Regions from separate parts of the Lentzea rhizosphaerae genome, predicted to be linked through region 1. Evidence: riboswitches for the same ligand, from Rfam matches in the RefSeq annotation. Region 1 holds a riboswitch; each other region holds the start of a gene.

Evidence for each region. Region 1 has a riboswitch for glycine ahead of gcvH (glycine cleavage system protein GcvH). Riboswitches for the same ligand answer to the same signal wherever they lie in the genome.
Region 2: linked by a shared signal. The riboswitch ahead of gcvT (glycine cleavage system aminomethyltransferase GcvT) and the one ahead of gcvH (glycine cleavage system protein GcvH) in region 1 are both predicted to bind glycine.
Region 3: linked by a shared signal. The riboswitch ahead of gcvP (aminomethyl-transferring glycine dehydrogenase) and the one ahead of gcvH (glycine cleavage system protein GcvH) in region 1 are both predicted to bind glycine.

The regions. Positions count from the first base shown of each region.
Region 1 covers NZ_JBHRZI010000011.1:317,731-322,788, reverse strand. The annotation lists gene ACFOWZ_RS08845 (alpha-L-fucosidase) at 1-1,592, opposite strand, end outside; glycine riboswitch at 1,731-1,823, shown strand; gene gcvH (glycine cleavage system protein GcvH) at 1,886-2,266, shown strand; gene ACFOWZ_RS08835 (L-serine ammonia-lyase) at 2,296-3,660, shown strand; gene ACFOWZ_RS08830 (hypothetical protein) at 3,647-4,273, opposite strand; gene ACFOWZ_RS08825 (winged helix-turn-helix transcriptional regulator) at 4,270-4,623, opposite strand; gene ACFOWZ_RS08820 (TROVE domain-containing protein) at 4,706-5,058, opposite strand, start outside.
Region 2 covers NZ_JBHRZI010000015.1:84,546-89,603, forward strand. The annotation lists gene ACFOWZ_RS17310 (COG4315 family predicted lipoprotein) at 1-203, shown strand, start outside; gene glyA (serine hydroxymethyltransferase) at 596-1,861, opposite strand; gene gcvT (glycine cleavage system aminomethyltransferase GcvT) at 1,877-2,971, opposite strand; glycine riboswitch at 3,071-3,158, opposite strand; glycine riboswitch at 3,160-3,250, opposite strand; gene ACFOWZ_RS17325 (DUF3817 domain-containing protein) at 3,296-3,598, opposite strand; gene ACFOWZ_RS17330 (hypothetical protein) at 3,613-3,996, opposite strand; gene ACFOWZ_RS17335 (hypothetical protein) at 4,203-4,697, opposite strand; gene ACFOWZ_RS17340 (hypothetical protein) at 4,862-5,041, opposite strand.
Region 3 covers NZ_JBHRZI010000027.1:279,569-284,626, forward strand. The annotation lists gene gcvP (aminomethyl-transferring glycine dehydrogenase) at 1-2,812, opposite strand, end outside; glycine riboswitch at 2,965-3,063, opposite strand; gene ACFOWZ_RS31225 (Clp protease N-terminal domain-containing protein) at 3,120-4,064, opposite strand; gene ACFOWZ_RS31230 (MerR family transcriptional regulator) at 4,144-4,710, opposite strand; gene ACFOWZ_RS31235 (bifunctional nuclease family protein) at 5,016-5,058, opposite strand, start outside.

The DNA.
Region 1 (5,058 bases):
TTCGCGCCGCCGATGTCACACCAGATGACGTCCGGGTCGTACCCGTCGACCAGCTCGGTCATCTGCGGCGCCTGGTAGTCCTTCACGAAATCCCTCCCGGCCTGGTAGCCGGTGTAGGGCTCAGGCGCGCCGGAGTAGGGATTGCGCGGCCCGTGGCCACTCCACGGGTTGTCCGGGTTGAACCACTCAGGCATCGAGAAGTAGAGGCCGTTCTTCAGTCCAGGCGTGTACTTCCGCGACGCGTCGAACAGCTCCTTCACCAGGTCGCGGCGTGGCCCGAGATCGACGGAGTCGCGGCCGGACACCTTCGAGTCCCACAGCGCGAAGCCCTCGTGGTGCTTCGAGGTCAGCACGTAGTACTTCGCGCCCGCCTCCTCGAACAACCTCACCCACTCGCGCGGATCGAACTTCGACGCGGTGAACTGCGGGATGAACTGGTCGTAGGCGAAGTCCTTCCCGTACGTCGCCGCGTGGTAGGCGTTCACGGCGTTGGACGGGTTCTGCATCCACTGCCAGTACCACTCCGCGTACTGCTCGCCCGGCGGCGACCACGCGGGCACCGAGTACAGCCCCCAGTGGATGAAGATCCCGAACTTCGCGTCGTCGAACCAGTACGGCGACTCGTGGGTGCCGAGCGACGCGTCGGTCGCCTGGTAGTCCGCCACTCCCAGCGTGAACCTGGCCTTCTGCGAGGCCGACACACGTCCGGACGACGCGATGACCTTCCCGTCGAACGTGCCGGTCCGGTAGGCGTGGATTCCGATCCGCACCCGCGCCTCCTCACCGGGCGCGAGCCGACGAACCAGCGCCGGTTGGAGCGTCACGACACCGAGGCCCTCCGCCCGCACCGAGACGTTCGAGACCCACCGGTCGCCGAGGTTCACGACGGTGGCCTCGATCGTCTGACCACCCACCCGCGGCAGCTTGGTCGTGCTGCGCGCGCCGCGGACCGCGAGCACCTCGCCCTTGCCTGCGGGCTGCAACGACAGCGCGAAGACGTGCAGCGAGGACTTGCCCTCGACCGCCGGGTTCGTCACCGGCAGCGTGACGGCGACCGCGTCCTTCTGAGGATCCGCCCACACCTGGGCGGTCCCGATCGACACCGGGTGCTGGTCGGTCCCGCCGGGCGAGTACCGGAACGGCGCGGAGATCGGACCACTGCCGGAGTACCAGTCAGGTCCGCTGAGAGCACCGGTCGTGGACGATCCGTCCGCGTAGTGCACCGTGGCGGTCCCGCCGGCCGCCCCGTACGAGGACGCCACGAGGAAGTGCGCGGTGAGATAACGGCCCTTCGGAAGCTCGATCCGCTGGCCCGTCGCGACCACGTTGTTGTTCTTGGTCTGTGAATTTCCCGGGAACAGGTACGGCACACCATCGGCCGTGACCTGGCCGGACGGCAGACCCTCCGCGGGGAACGCGTAGCCGGAGCCGTCGAAGTTCCCGGTCCGGTCCGACGCGGTGTCGATGCCGTCGTTGTCGAAGAGGTGGCCGATGGGGACGGTGAGGGGAGCTGGGGCGTCTGCGGCCGACGCAGCCGGGACGGGAGTCAGCACCAGTGAGGCGAGCAGGGTGAGGACGAACGGTTTCCTCATGAGACCTCCGATGTCTGCCTCACCTCACCCTGGCAGCGCTCGTCCCGATGTCAACCATCTCGCGTTGACACTTGGCGGTGGCCGCACATAGCGTTCGCGCCGAGAACTGAAGACCGGCCGCGGTGCCCGTGAGGCACCAGAACCCGAGTGGGAGAGACCTCGACGAACTGGTCGGGGCGCCGAAGGGGCAAGCTCCCGCACACTCTCAGGCAGCAAGACCGCTCGGGGTAGGCAACTCTGCACGGCGGAGGGGGCGTTAGTTGTCCTGACCCGTCACAGCCAGAGGAGTCGCCGTGGAGTTCCCCGAGAACCTGCTCTACACCCACGAACACGAGTGGGTCGACTGGACGCCGGGTACCCAGGACCCGTTGACCTGCGGGATCACCGAGTACGCCGCAGACGCCCTCGGTGACATCGTCTTCGTTCAGCTCCCCGAGGTCGGCGCGAAGGTCGTCTCCAACGAGGTGTGCGGCGAGCTCGAGTCCACCAAGTCGGTCAGCGACCTGTTCTCGCCCGTCACCGGTGAGGTGATCGAGGTCAACAGCGCTGTCGTGGACGACCCGGCGGTCATCAACAACGAGCCGTACGGTGCCGGCTGGCTGTTCAAGGTGCGCGTCGAGTCGGCGGAGAACCTGCTCACGGCGGCGAAGTACGCCGAGCTCACCAAAGACTGACAGCGGACCCCACCACGAAGGACTGATCAGTGGCGATCAGCGTTTTCGACCTCTTCTCCGTCGGCATCGGACCGTCCAGCTCCCACACCGTCGGCCCTATGCGCGCGGCCGCGATGTTCGTCGAGAAGCTCGGCTCGCGGGTGTCCGAAGTGGACCGCGTGCACGTCGAGCTCTTCGGCTCCCTCGGTGCGACCGGGCACGGGCACGGCAGCCCCAAGGCCGTGTTCCTCGGTCTCGAAGGCAACCTCCCGGAAGAAGTCGACCCCACGGTCGCGGCCACCCGCGTCGAGGAGATCGTCGCGGGCGGACGGCTCCGGCTCGGCGGCGCGCACGAGATCGGCTTCGTGCACGACCGCGATCTCGTCATGCACCGCCGCAAGTCGCTTCCGTTGCACCCCAACGGGATGAGTTTCGAGGCGTACAAGGGCGACGAGTCGGTCGAGCACGCCGTCTACTACTCGATCGGCGGCGGCTTCGTCGTCGACGAGAACGCTTCGGGCACGGACCGGATCAAGCCGGACACGACACCGTTGCCGCACCCGTTCCTGACCGGCGACGAACTGCTCGCGCGCTGCCGCGAAACCGGCCTGTCGATCAGCGAGATCATGATGGCCAACGAGCTGTCGTGGCGGAGCGAGGACGAGGTCCGGCAAGGACTTCTGCACATCTGGCACGTCATGCAGGAGTGCGTGGAACGCGGCTGCACCGAACAGGGCGTCCTGCCCGGCGGTCTCAAGGTCCGCCGCCGCGCCGCCGAGATGCGCAAGCGGCTGGAGGGCGAGCACTTCGTCACCGACCCGCTGCGCGTCATGGACTGGGTGACGCTCTTCGCGTTGGCGGTCAACGAGGAGAACGCGGCGGGCGGCCGAGTCGTCACCGCACCGACGAACGGCGCGGCCGGCATCGTGCCCGCGGTTCTGCACTACTACACGAAGTTCGTGCCGGGAGCCAACGACGACGGTGTCGTCCGGTTCCTGCTCACCGCGGGCGCGATCGGCGTGCTGTTCAAGGAGAACGCGTCGATCTCCGGCGCCGAGGTCGGCTGTCAGGGCGAGGTCGGCTCTGCGTGCTCGATGGCCGCCGGTGGCCTGGCCGAGGTCCTCGGCGGCACGCCGGAACAGGTCGAGAACGCGGCCGAGATCGCCATGGAGCACAACCTCGGCCTGACCTGCGACCCGATCGGCGGCCTGGTGCAGATCCCGTGCATCGAACGCAACGCCGTCGCGTCCATCAAGGCCATCACGGCGGTGCGCATGGCGTTGCGCGGCGACGGCTCGCACTTCGTCTCGCTGGACAAGGTCATCAAGACCATGCGCGACACCGGCAAGGACATGTCGGTGAAGTACAAGGAGACCGCACGCGGCGGCCTCGCCGTGAACGTCATCGAGTGCTGAACTCGGCCACCTGGTCGATCTGCTCCAGCGCCCTCTGCGCGACCTCGCTGTCCATTGCGGACAGACGGTCGCGCAGGGCGGCGGTGAGCAGCCACTCCTCGATCTGCTCGCCCGCCGAGGGGTTCTTCCAGAACAGCCAGGCGCCGTAGGTGCTGCTGTCGCTGACCAGGAAGTCCCGCGACCAGTAGGCGGCGAGATGCGCGAAGGCCCCGTCGGGAAGGCTTTCGACCAGACGCAGCCACGGGGTCATGTCCTGGTCCAGCTGGGCTGCAGCCTGGATCAGGTCGTTCAACGCCGGCCAGCGCTGCTCGTCCCCGGCCGCGCGCACGACGACGTCGGTGATCATGGACCGCAGCGCGATGCGCTCGTGTTCAGGCCAACTGGTGAAGCGCGCCTGCTCCAGTCCCGTGGTGTACATGGAGTCCGGCTCGTTCTCCAGGACCCCGACCACCCGGTGCGCGAGCCGCCGCCACGCGAGCTCGTACTCGTCGCGGTCGAAGTGATCCGTGGACTCCCGGGCGAACTGCTTCACGATGTCGTACGGGACCAGCGCGGGATCGCCGTCGAGGACGTCCAGCTCGGCCTGGGTCCAGCAGTACAGGCAGCCCTTCACCGGGCGTCGTACGCCTGCTGCGCCGCGAGCACCTCGGGCATCCGCGTCTCCAGGAGGTGGATCAGCGACAGCAGCCGTTCCGCCGTCTCGCGCCCGAGCGGCGTGAGGCTGTAGTCGACGCGCGGAGGGTTCGTCTGCTGCGCCTCGCGGTGGACGAGCCCGTCGCGCTCCAGCGCGTGCAACGTCTGGGACAGCATCTTCTCGCTGACCCCGTCGACGCGGCGGCGCAGCTCGTTGAACCGCAGCGGACCGTCCACGAGCGCGCCCATCGTCAGGCTGCCCCACCTGCCGGTGACGTGCTCCAGCGTCGGGCGCGACGGGCACGCCTTGGCGAACACGTTGAAGTCCATACCAGCATACTAACTGATAGTTAGTGGTTTTTGGATGAACGGCGCTTTTGTCCACCTGAGGTGGACAAAAGCGCCGTTCATCTTAAAACGGCCAGGTGGCGTTCTGGCCCGCCTCCAGAAGGGGGACCAGGCGGAACGTCGCGTCCGTCAGGCCACCGAACTCGTGCCGGTTGGCCTTGCCGGTCGCGTACGCGGCCTGCCGGTACCCGTTCAGGTTGAACCCGTAGACCGGCACGTGCCGCGGCACGGCGTCCGAGACGCCCTTCCCGTGGTGCCCGGCCACCGTCTGCATGTCCGAGATGATGAACACGCGGTCGTGGCCCCGGTAGCTGCGCTGCAACGACCCGATGATGTCGGTGCCGTGTCCGACCTCACCGATCCTCTTCAGGAACCGGTCGACCTCGCGGATCACCGAAGCCCCGCGCGCGACGTCGT
Region 2 (5,058 bases), on a different contig from region 1:
CGAAGCTCGTCTCGCTGATCACCCGCGCAGACGGCAAGAAGCAGGTCGCGATCGACGGCTGGGCGCTCTACGCCTACTCCCAGGACCCGAAGCCGGGCGCCTGGAAGGGCCAGGGCGTTGGCGGCACCTGGTTCGTGATCCAGCCCGACGGCAAGCGCAACGTCGAGTGCCTCCCGCCCGGCGTGACGGCACCGGCAGCCTGAATCTCCCGTTAGGACGGTCCATCTGAGACACACAACACCCTGACACGGTGAAACCCCGGCCCTGGGGAAGGGGCCGGGGTTCCCGTCGTTTCGCTCAAAGGCAGAAGGGCGCCGCCAAGAGGTGGCGCCCTTCTCTTCAGGGCCGCGCGGAAGGCGAGACGAGCTCAAGTCGAGGCCGAAGGCGAGGCGACGCCGAACCGCATGCCCTGCGCACGTATCCGTCCAACGCAACAGGGAGACGGCCCACGCAACCAGGCGCACCCCGAAAACGCGGCCAGCGCAAGCTAACGCAGGCGTCCCCCCAAAAGGAGGACCCCCTGAGCCCAAACGCTGCTCAGGGGGTCCGACAAGATCAGAAACTCAACAACCCGAACGCTCAGAACGCCAAGGACTCAGAGCGTCGAGTACAACGGATGCTTGGCCGCCAAAACCTCAACCCGCCCCCGCAGCTCCTCCAAAGCAGCCCCAGGCTTCAACGCCTCAGCAATCACATCAGCAACCTCAGCGAAGTCCACCTCGCCAAACCCGCGCGTGGCCAACGCCGGCGTACCAATCCGAAGCCCAGACGTCACCATCGGCGGCCGAGGGTCATTGGGAACAGCGTTGCGGTTGACCGTGATCCCGATCTGGTGCAGCACGTCCTCAGCCTGCTTCCCGTCCAACTCGGACGAGACCAGGTCGACCAGAACCAGGTGCACATCGGTGCCCCCGGTCAGCACCTTCACCCCAGCAGCCGCGACGTCCGCCTGCGACAGACGGTCCGCGAGAATCCGCGCCCCCTCCAGCGTCCGCCGCTGACGGTCCGCGAACTCCGGCGAGGCGGCGTGCTTGAACGCCACCGCCTTGGCCGCGATCACGTGCTCCAGAGGCCCACCCTGCTGGCCCGGGAACACCGCCGAGTTGATCTTCTTGGCGATGTCCGCGTCGTTCGACAGGATCACGCCGCCGCGGGGACCGCCGAGGGTCTTGTGCGTGGTGGTCGTGGTGACGTGCGCGTGCGGCACGGGCGACGGGTGGAGCCCTGCGGCCACCAGGCCGGCGAAGTGGGCCATGTCCACCATCAGGTAGGCCTCGACCGAGTCGGCGATGCGGCGGAACTCGGCGAAGTCCAGCTGGCGCGGGTAGGCGGACCAGCCGGCGACGATCAGCTTCGGGCGGTGCTCGGCAGCGAGGCGCTCGACCTCGGCCATGTCGACGCGGCCGTCCTCGTCGGAGACGTGGTACGGCACGACGTTGTAGAGCTTGCCGGAGAAGTTGATGCGCATGCCGTGGGTCAGGTGGCCGCCGTGCGCGAGGTCCAGGCCCAGGATCGTGTCGCCGGGCTGGAGCAGGGCGAACATCGCGGCCGCGTTGGCCTGCGCGCCCGAGTGCGGCTGGACGTTCGCGAAGCCGGCGCCGAAGAGCGACTTGATGCGCTCGATGGCCAAGCGCTCGACCACGTCGACGTGCTCGCAGCCGCCGTAGTAGCGGCGGCCGGGGTAGCCCTCGGCGTACTTGTTGGTGAGCACGGAACCCTGTGCCTGCAACACCGACACGGGCGTGAAGTTCTCCGAGGCGATCATCTCGAGGGTGCCCTGCTGGCGCGCCAGCTCGGCGGCAACGGCCTCGGCGACCTCGGGGTCGTACTCCGCGAGGGAGGCGTTGAACTGCTCGGACATCTGAGGATCTCCCTATTACTTGGCGCGCTTGTAGAACGGAAGTGCGACGACCTCGACCGGCTGCTTCTTGCCGCGGACGTCCACCAGCAGTTGGGTGCCCGGCTCGGCACTCGCCTTCGTGACGTAGGCCATGGCCACCGAGTAGCCGAGCGTCGGGGAGAGGGCGCCCGAGGTGACCTCGCCGACGACCTCGTCGCCGTTCAGCACCGCGTAACCGTGGCGCGGGGCGCGGCGCTCGGGGGTCTTCAGTCCAACGAGGACCGAGTCCACACCGGACTCCGACACCTTCGTCAGCGCGTCGCGGCCCACGAAGTCGCCCGGCTTGTCGAGCTTCACGACGCGGCCGAGGTTCGCGTGGTACGGCGTGAGGGACGTCGTCAACTCGTTGCCGTACAACGGCATTCCGGCTTCGAGACGCAACGTGTCGCGGCAGCCGAGGCCGCACGGCTTGAGGTCGTGCGCGGCACCGGCCTCGAGCAGCGCGTTCCAGACGGCCGGGGCGTCGGCGGGCGCGAGGAACAGCTCGAAGCCCTCCTCACCCGTGTAGCCGGTGCGGGCCAGGAGCGCGTCCACGCCCGCGACGGACGACGGGTACGAGGCGTAGTACTTGACCGTCGAGAGGTCGGTGTCGGTCAGGCCCGACAGGATCTCGACCGACTTCGGGCCCTGGATCGCGATCAACGCGTACTCCGTCGAGGAGTCCGTCACGACGGTGTCGAAACCGGCGGCGCGCTCCACCAGTGCCTCGGCGACCACGGCCGCGTTGGAGGCGTTCGCGACGACCATGTACTCCTCGTCGCCCAGCCGGTACACGATCAGGTCGTCGATCACGCCGCCGTCGGCCTGGGTGATCATCGTGTAGCGGGCCTTGCCGACGGCCAGCGCGGAGATGTGGCCGACCAGCGCGTAGTCGAGGGCCTCGCCGGCCTGCGGTCCGGTCAGCACGATCTCACCCATGTGCGTGAGGTCGAACAGGCCCGCGGTGGTGCGCACCGCGTGGTGCTCGGCGAGCTCGCTGGAGTAGCGCAGCGGCATCCGCCAGCCCGCGAAGTCGGTGAACATCGCGCCGAGCTGCTCGTGCTCGGCGTTCAGAGGCGTGAGGCGGGACATCAGAACGCTCCTCCAGGGTGCGCCGAAGAGCCGGACCAGGCCGGCTGAGGCAACAGAAGAATGACACGGTCCATCGGAGACTCCTCTTCCAGAGCAGCCTCCCCCTCTGTCATGAGCCTGAGAGCTTCGCCGCGCGGAACGCGACTTGCACCGTGGGCGAGGCCGATGGGCCTGCTTTCCAGAGTTGCCTTCGTCGTGCGGTATCTGTGCCTGAGAGATTCCGGGGAGGAGTTGCTCCTTCGGCGCCCACACTCAAGTGAGCTCTCCCGCGCGACATCGACGGCCGTGTTCAGTTGGTAGCCCCAGACGCTAGCAGGCCAAACGTCACAGCGGCACGCCCTGCGCAGTCTTCTCGACCACCTTGCGCTCCGCCCAGAACGACAGGAACGGCACGGTGCCGGCGAGGAGCACGAGCGCGGTGCCCTTGATCGACCAGCGCAGCTTGAGCGCCAGGTCGACGGAAATCACCAGGTAGATGGCGTAGAGGAAGCCGTGGACGGGGCCGACGACCTTCATGAACCCGCCCATGTCCGCGGCGTACTTGAGCACCATCGCCACGACCAGGAGCAGCAGGAAGACACCGACCACGTAAGCCATGACCCTGAACCGGGTCAACGCACCCTTCATCTGCCCGCCTTCGCTCAACGACCGTCCCGCGCGTTGAGGTCCGCGAGCATGCGGTTGTAGGCCGCGAGCTCCGCGTCTTCTTCGTCGTCGAACTGCTCGACAGGCGCGGGTTTGACGGCGTCAACGGTAGTCACCGGCTCAGGAGCGGCGACAACCGGCTCCGGCGCGGAGAGAGCCTCGTCACTGCGCTGGCGCGACAGGCGGCGGAAGCGCCACACCATGAAGAGGGGGAAGAGGCCGAAGAGCGGCCACTGGAGCACGTAACCCAGGTTCTGGAACGTGCCGCTGGCGGACTCGAAGCGCTGCCACTGCCACCACGCGAGCCCGCAACAGGCGATCAGAGCGACCAGGCAGCCGAGCCCGATCAAGATTCGCTGAGGGGTGAGGAGGCCGCGCACGACCTCCAGCCTACTTGGGTAGGGCTCCCGCCTCCGAGAGCCTGCCCCGTACATCACTTGGGTAGGGCCTCCGCATAAGGAGGCCGACCCGGTTGGGGGTCCGGGGGCTTGCCCCGGCTGGGGTGTGGGGGCTCGGCCCCCACAAAACACGCGGAACGAACTTCGGCGAGCGCTCCCGCGAGCACACCCCTCCCGTTCGTTGCGCCCTACGCCACGCCGTCCCGGCGCTGCCTCTGCAGACGTGCGACGCACCAGGCCGCGGCAGAACCACGGCGAAGGTGCTGGAGAACCGTCATCGGTCCCAGGCGCCTCCCGAGGTCGGCAGGGCTGAGGCCGGCAGCGCGGTAGTCGAGCGCACGCTGGTCCAACGGGCTGATGCCCGCGTCCCACCACTGCTCGGCCTCGCTGACGTCACCAACCAGCTGCCAGTAGCTCGCCGCGGCGGCGAGCAGTGCCTCGGGTGCCTCCGGCGCCCGCTTGCGCATCGCGGCCACGTAGGCCGGATCCGCCGAGTCGACCTTGACCAAGCCACGCGACCCGCTCCGTGCGGCACCCCGCTGCACTGGGATGCCTGGCGCCGAGGGGGGAGCCTCCGCGAGCCACGCGTTCTTGATCCGGTTCACCTCCTGCATCTCTGCGTCATCAGACCGTTCAGCCGCCCACTGCTTCAACAGCTCGTGGACCCCGGAGTCCTCGACCATCCATGCCTCCTCGTCGGTCGGGGATCGGCCATTGCAGCGGAAGGTATTCGGTAGGTCTGACAATCGCCAGACCCTGAATCCCCAGAACACCCGTTACCAGTGCGTGATTGGCCTCATTCCACCCATCCGGCTCAGTCCGAACGGCCGAGGATCACCGAGAGTCACTAGGCGACGGGGGTTGCCGTCCCGAAGAGGCTCCTGACGAAGGTGATGATCGACTCCGCGCCCTGTCGCAGCCACCCGAGGACCTGCTGAACCGCGGCAGCGGACTGCTCGGGCTGGGTGATCAGGAGGAACAGCACCAGCGCGACGCCCGCCAGCACTAGCACCTTCTTGAGGTTCACAGGTACCTCTCCGTCCA
Region 3 (5,058 bases), on a different contig from region 1:
GCGGCCAGATCTTCGGAGCAGAAGTACCGGCCGGGAACACGGCCTCCTCGCGGGTGTACGGGTGGTCCCAGGAGCCCGTGGTCACGCAGGCCGCGGTGTGCGGGGCGTTGCGCAGCGGGTTGTCCTCGACGGGCCACTCGCCCGCGCCCACGCGGTCGATCTCGCGCTTGATGGCGATCATGGCGTCGATGAACCTGTCGATCTCGGCCAGGTCCTCGGACTCGGTCGGCTCGACCATCAGGGTGCCGGCGACCGGGAACGACATCGTCGGGGCGTGCAGGCCGTAGTCGGCGAGACGCTTGGCGACGTCGTCCACCGTCACGCCGGTGGCCTTGGTGATCGGGCGCAGGTCGAGGATGCACTCGTGGGCGACGAAGCCGCCCTCGCCGGTGTAGAGGACCGGGTAGTGCTCGTCCAGCCTGCGTGCGACGTAGTTGGCGGCCGCCACGGCGGTCAGGGTGGCGCGGCGCAGGCCGTCGCCGCCCATCATGCGCACGTAGGCCCACGAGATCGGCAGGATCGACGCGGAACCCCAGGGAGCCGCGGAGATCGGGCCCACGCCCGTGGCAGGCCCGGCGGTCGGCTGGAGCGGGTGGTTCGGCAGGAACGGCGCGAGGTGCGAACGCACGCCGATCGGGCCGACGCCGGGGCCGCCACCGCCGTGCGGGATGCAGAACGTCTTGTGCAGGTTCAGGTGCGAGACGTCCGAGCCGAACTTGCCGTAGCGCGCCAGGCCGATCAGGGCGTTGAGGTTCGCGCCGTCGACGTACACCTGGCCGCCCGCGTCGTGGACCAGGCCGCAGACCTCGCGGACGGTGTCCTCGTACACGCCGTGGGTCGACGGGTAGGTGATCATGATCGCGGCCAGGTCGTCCGCGTGCTCGGCGACCGTGGAACGCAGGTGGCCCATGTCGATGTTGCCCTTGTCATCGCACTTCACGACGACGACGCGCATGCCGGCCATCACAGCGGACGCGGCGTTCGTGCCGTGGGCGGACGACGGGATCAGGCAGACGTCACGCGCTTCCTCGTTGCGCGAACGGTGGTACGCGCGGATCGCCAGCAGACCGGCGAACTCGCCCTGCGAACCGGCGTTGGGCTGCAGCGACACGGCGTCGTAGCCAGTGACCTCCGCCAGCCAGGCCTCCAGGTCGGAGACGATCTTCAGCAGACCGGCGGCGTCCTCGGCGGGCGCGAACGGGTGCAGCGTCGAGAACTCCGGCCAGGTGATGGACTCCATCTCCGCGGTCGCGTTCAGCTTCATCGTGCAGGAGCCGAGCGGGATCATGCTGCGGTCGAGCGCGACGTCCTTGTCGGACAACGCGCGCAGGTAGCGCAGCAGCGCGGTCTCGGAGCGGTGCGCGTGGAAGACCGGGTGCGTCAGGTAGTCCGACGTGCGGCGCAGGTCGGCCGGGATGCCGTCTGCGGTGTCGGCGTCGATCGCGTCCACATCGGCCCCGGTGACCCCGAACGCCTCCCACACCGCGACGAGGTGCGCCCGCGTGGTCTTCTCGTCGCACGCGATCGCCACGACGTCCTCGTCGACCTTGCGGAGGTTGATGCCGGCCGCGCGGGCCTTCTCGACGACCGCCGCAGCCTCACCGGGAACGCGGACCTGGACGGTGTCGAAGAACTCGCCGTGCACGACGTCGAGACCGGCCTCGCACAGGCCCGTGGCGAGCACGGTGGCCAGGCGGTGCACGCGGGTCGCGATGGCGCGCAGGCCCTCGGGACCGTGGTAGACGGCGTACATGGACGCGATCACGGCCAGCAGCACCTGCGCGGTGCAGATGTTCGACGTGGCCTTCTCACGGCGGATGTGCTGCTCGCGCGTCTGCAACGCGAGGCGGTAGGCCAGGGACCCGTCCGCGTCGACGGAGACGCCCACGAGACGGCCGGGCAGCTGACGCTCCAGGCCGGACCGGACGGCCATGTACCCGGCGTGCGGGCCACCGAAGCCGATCGGCACGCCGAAGCGCTGGGTGGTGCCGATGACGACGTCCGCGCCGATCTCGCCCGGCGCGCGCAGCAGCGTCAACGCGAGCAGGTCGGCGGCGACGACGGCCTGTGCACCGGCGGCGTGGATCTCCTCGATCAACGCGGCCTGGTCGCGCACCACACCGGACGCGCCGGGGTACGACAGCAGCACGCCGAAGAAGTCGCCGCCCAGGCCGAGGCCCTCGATGCCCTGCGACAGATCGGCGACGACGATCTCGATGCCCAACGGCTCCGCGCGCGTCTCGATGACGGCGAGCGTCTGGGGCAGCGTGTCGGCGTCGATGACGAACTTGTTCGACTTGGACTTGCCGGCGCGGCGCACCAGCGTCATCGCCTCGGCGGCGGCGGTCGACTCGTCCAGCATGGACGCGTTCGCGACGGGCAGGCCGGTCAGGTCGCCGACCATGGTCTGGAAGTTCAGCAGCGCCTCGAGACGGCCCTGCGAGATCTCCGGCTGGTACGGCGTGTACGCCGTGTACCAGGCGGGGCTTTCGAGGACGTTGCGCAGGATCACGCCCGGCGTGACGGTGTCGTAGTAGCCGAGACCGATCATCTGCGTCATCGGGCGGTTCTGCGCGGCCAGCTCACGCAGCTCGGCCAGCGCCTCGGTCTCGGTCGCCGGGACGGGCAGGTCCAGCACGAGGTCGCGCTCGTGGATGGACGACGGCACCGCGCGCTGCGCCAGCTCCTCCAGCGATCCGACGCCGATGACGTCGAGGATGCGCGCGAGTTCGGCGGGGCGCGGACCGACGTGGCGGTCGGCGAACGGGGTGCCGTGCTCGAGAGCGGCGAGCGGAATGCGGTCCTGCGTCATCAAACGCCTCCGGGGGCTGCGGGCACACGTGTCCTGGTGCCCTCCCCGCTCTGTCCGTACCCCGAAGGGCGCCTGAGAGGTTCACCCGCAGCTGCACGGGCTTTCACCGTCGGCGGGATCCCACTGCAGCGGGATCCACTTTCCAGAGGCGTCTCGCTCACGCGGTCCTGGATGCCTGAGAGGTTCCCGGGGAGGGACTTGCTCCTTCGGCGCCGGGCTCGTGGAATCCCGGTCTCTCCCGCCTGAGTTCAGCGACTACCCGCAAAGGATACCCGCAGGCAGCCCCGCTAGTCCCCAGGGACGCGACCTACGTCTCAACGGCGAGATCCCGCAACACCCGGCCGACGGGGTCCAACAGGTCGTCGCGCACCGCGACCAGCAGGTGCGCGGTGCCCACCACTTCCCCGCGCCGGGCCGCGACGAGCTTGGCACCCTCGATGAACCGCTCGATCCCGGCGCCGGTCGCCGCCGGCAACGTGGCCGGGTCCACACCGGCCGCCCGCAGCGCCGCCGCCCCGCCGGAGGAGAGCTCCGGCCGCAAGCGCCACCCGGCAGCAGTCAGCTGGTGGTCGACCGCGAGCACCGCCGCCACCAGGTCCGCCGCCGTTTCCTGACGCCCAGCGGCCACCGCGAGCCTGTTCGCCTCCATTCGCACGACGTTCAGCACCGGTCCGCCCGTGCTCTGGCGACGCAGGACGAACCGCGCCAGCCACCGCATGGTGCCGCTACCGGACTCGCCCTCCAACGCCCCCGCCTGGCGCAGCAGCCACACCGCCGAAGCGTCTTCCGGTTCTGCGGCCTTCCGCACGGCTTCGATCGTGGCCTCGACGTCCACCCGCAGAACGCCGAACAGCTCGGCGGCGCGTCCGGACGGCAGCGACAGCAACGCCACCGAGAGATGGGTCGTGGTCAGCACGCCGTCGCCGGCCTCTGCGATCGCCGACCGCAAACACCCGTCCAAGGCGCAACTCACCGGCAGCACGGGCTCGACGTGAGTGTGGTGGTGGGCAATGCGCATCAGCGCGGTGACCTCCGGACCGGACACGGCCGCGCCGCCGTCGTCACCGGTCCAGCCTCCGGCCACCGCCTGTGCCCGCACCGACTTGACGCCCAGCCTGCGGCCGCGGCCGATCGAGTCCGCCAGGGCGATCAGCAGGTGCTCGGTACCGACGAAGCCGGACTCCAGCCGCGACGCCTGCCGCGCCGCGTCGGCCAGGACCTTCAAAACCTGCCAGGAGGGTGTGCTCGTCATGTGCTCGACGCTAGGGAACAGCGCGGTCCGCACGCTTCGGCCGACCGGCCACGCGGGGCGGCCAGCCGGCCATGATCCTTCAGCCGGTGGCGCGCTCGCGGCGGCGGCGGGTCAGCTCGTCCTCGGTCATCGGGGCGATCTCGACGCCGTCCGCACGTTCGGCCGGGAACTCGTGGATGGTGCCGCTGATCTCGCGCATCGCACCGCTCACGGCGATGCCGAACACGCCCTGACCGCCCTGCAGCAGGTCGACGACCTCTTCCGGCGAGGTGCACTCGTAGACGGTCGTGCCGTCCGAGAAGAGGGTGATCTTCGCCAGGTCCTGCACGCCGCGCCGGCGCAGGTGGTCGACCGCGACGCGGATGTTCTGCAACGAGACGCCGGTGTCCAGCAGTCGCTTCACGACCTTGAGCACCAGGATGTCCTTGAAGGAGTACAACCGCTGGCTGCCGGAGCCGTGCGCCATCCGTATCGTCGGAGCGACGAGTCCGGTCCGGGCCCAGTAGTCGAGCTGCCGGTACGTGATGCCCGCGATCTGACACGCCGCGGGCCCCCGGTAGCCGACGAGTTCGTCCGGCAGCGAGGAGTCCGGGAACAGCTCACCCTGCTGCCCGGATTCGGCCCGAACGGGCGCTTCCTCGACCACGCCTGCCTCCCCTCGGAACGGCCACGAAAGTCGAGGCCGTCAAGCCGCTGCGTCAGCTCGCGCGAACCAGCGACGTCCACTCGAGTTCGACGGTAAGACCGGTCCGAGGGCAGGTCAACGCGACGCGCGGGGAGTGTCGACCCTCAACCTCAGGTAGAGAGTCATACCGTCACCCGAAGTAGGACGTTCAGGTGACGTTTAGTGATCGTTTAGCGGCCGAATCGGACGGAACGTAGCCCAAAAGAGCGACACTCGGGTGGAGCACGGTGGTTCCAAACAAGACGGACAGCGACACACCGCGAAACTCAGGTGTCAGCGCCCCTGAAGTCCTCAGGTGAGACCGAGTCG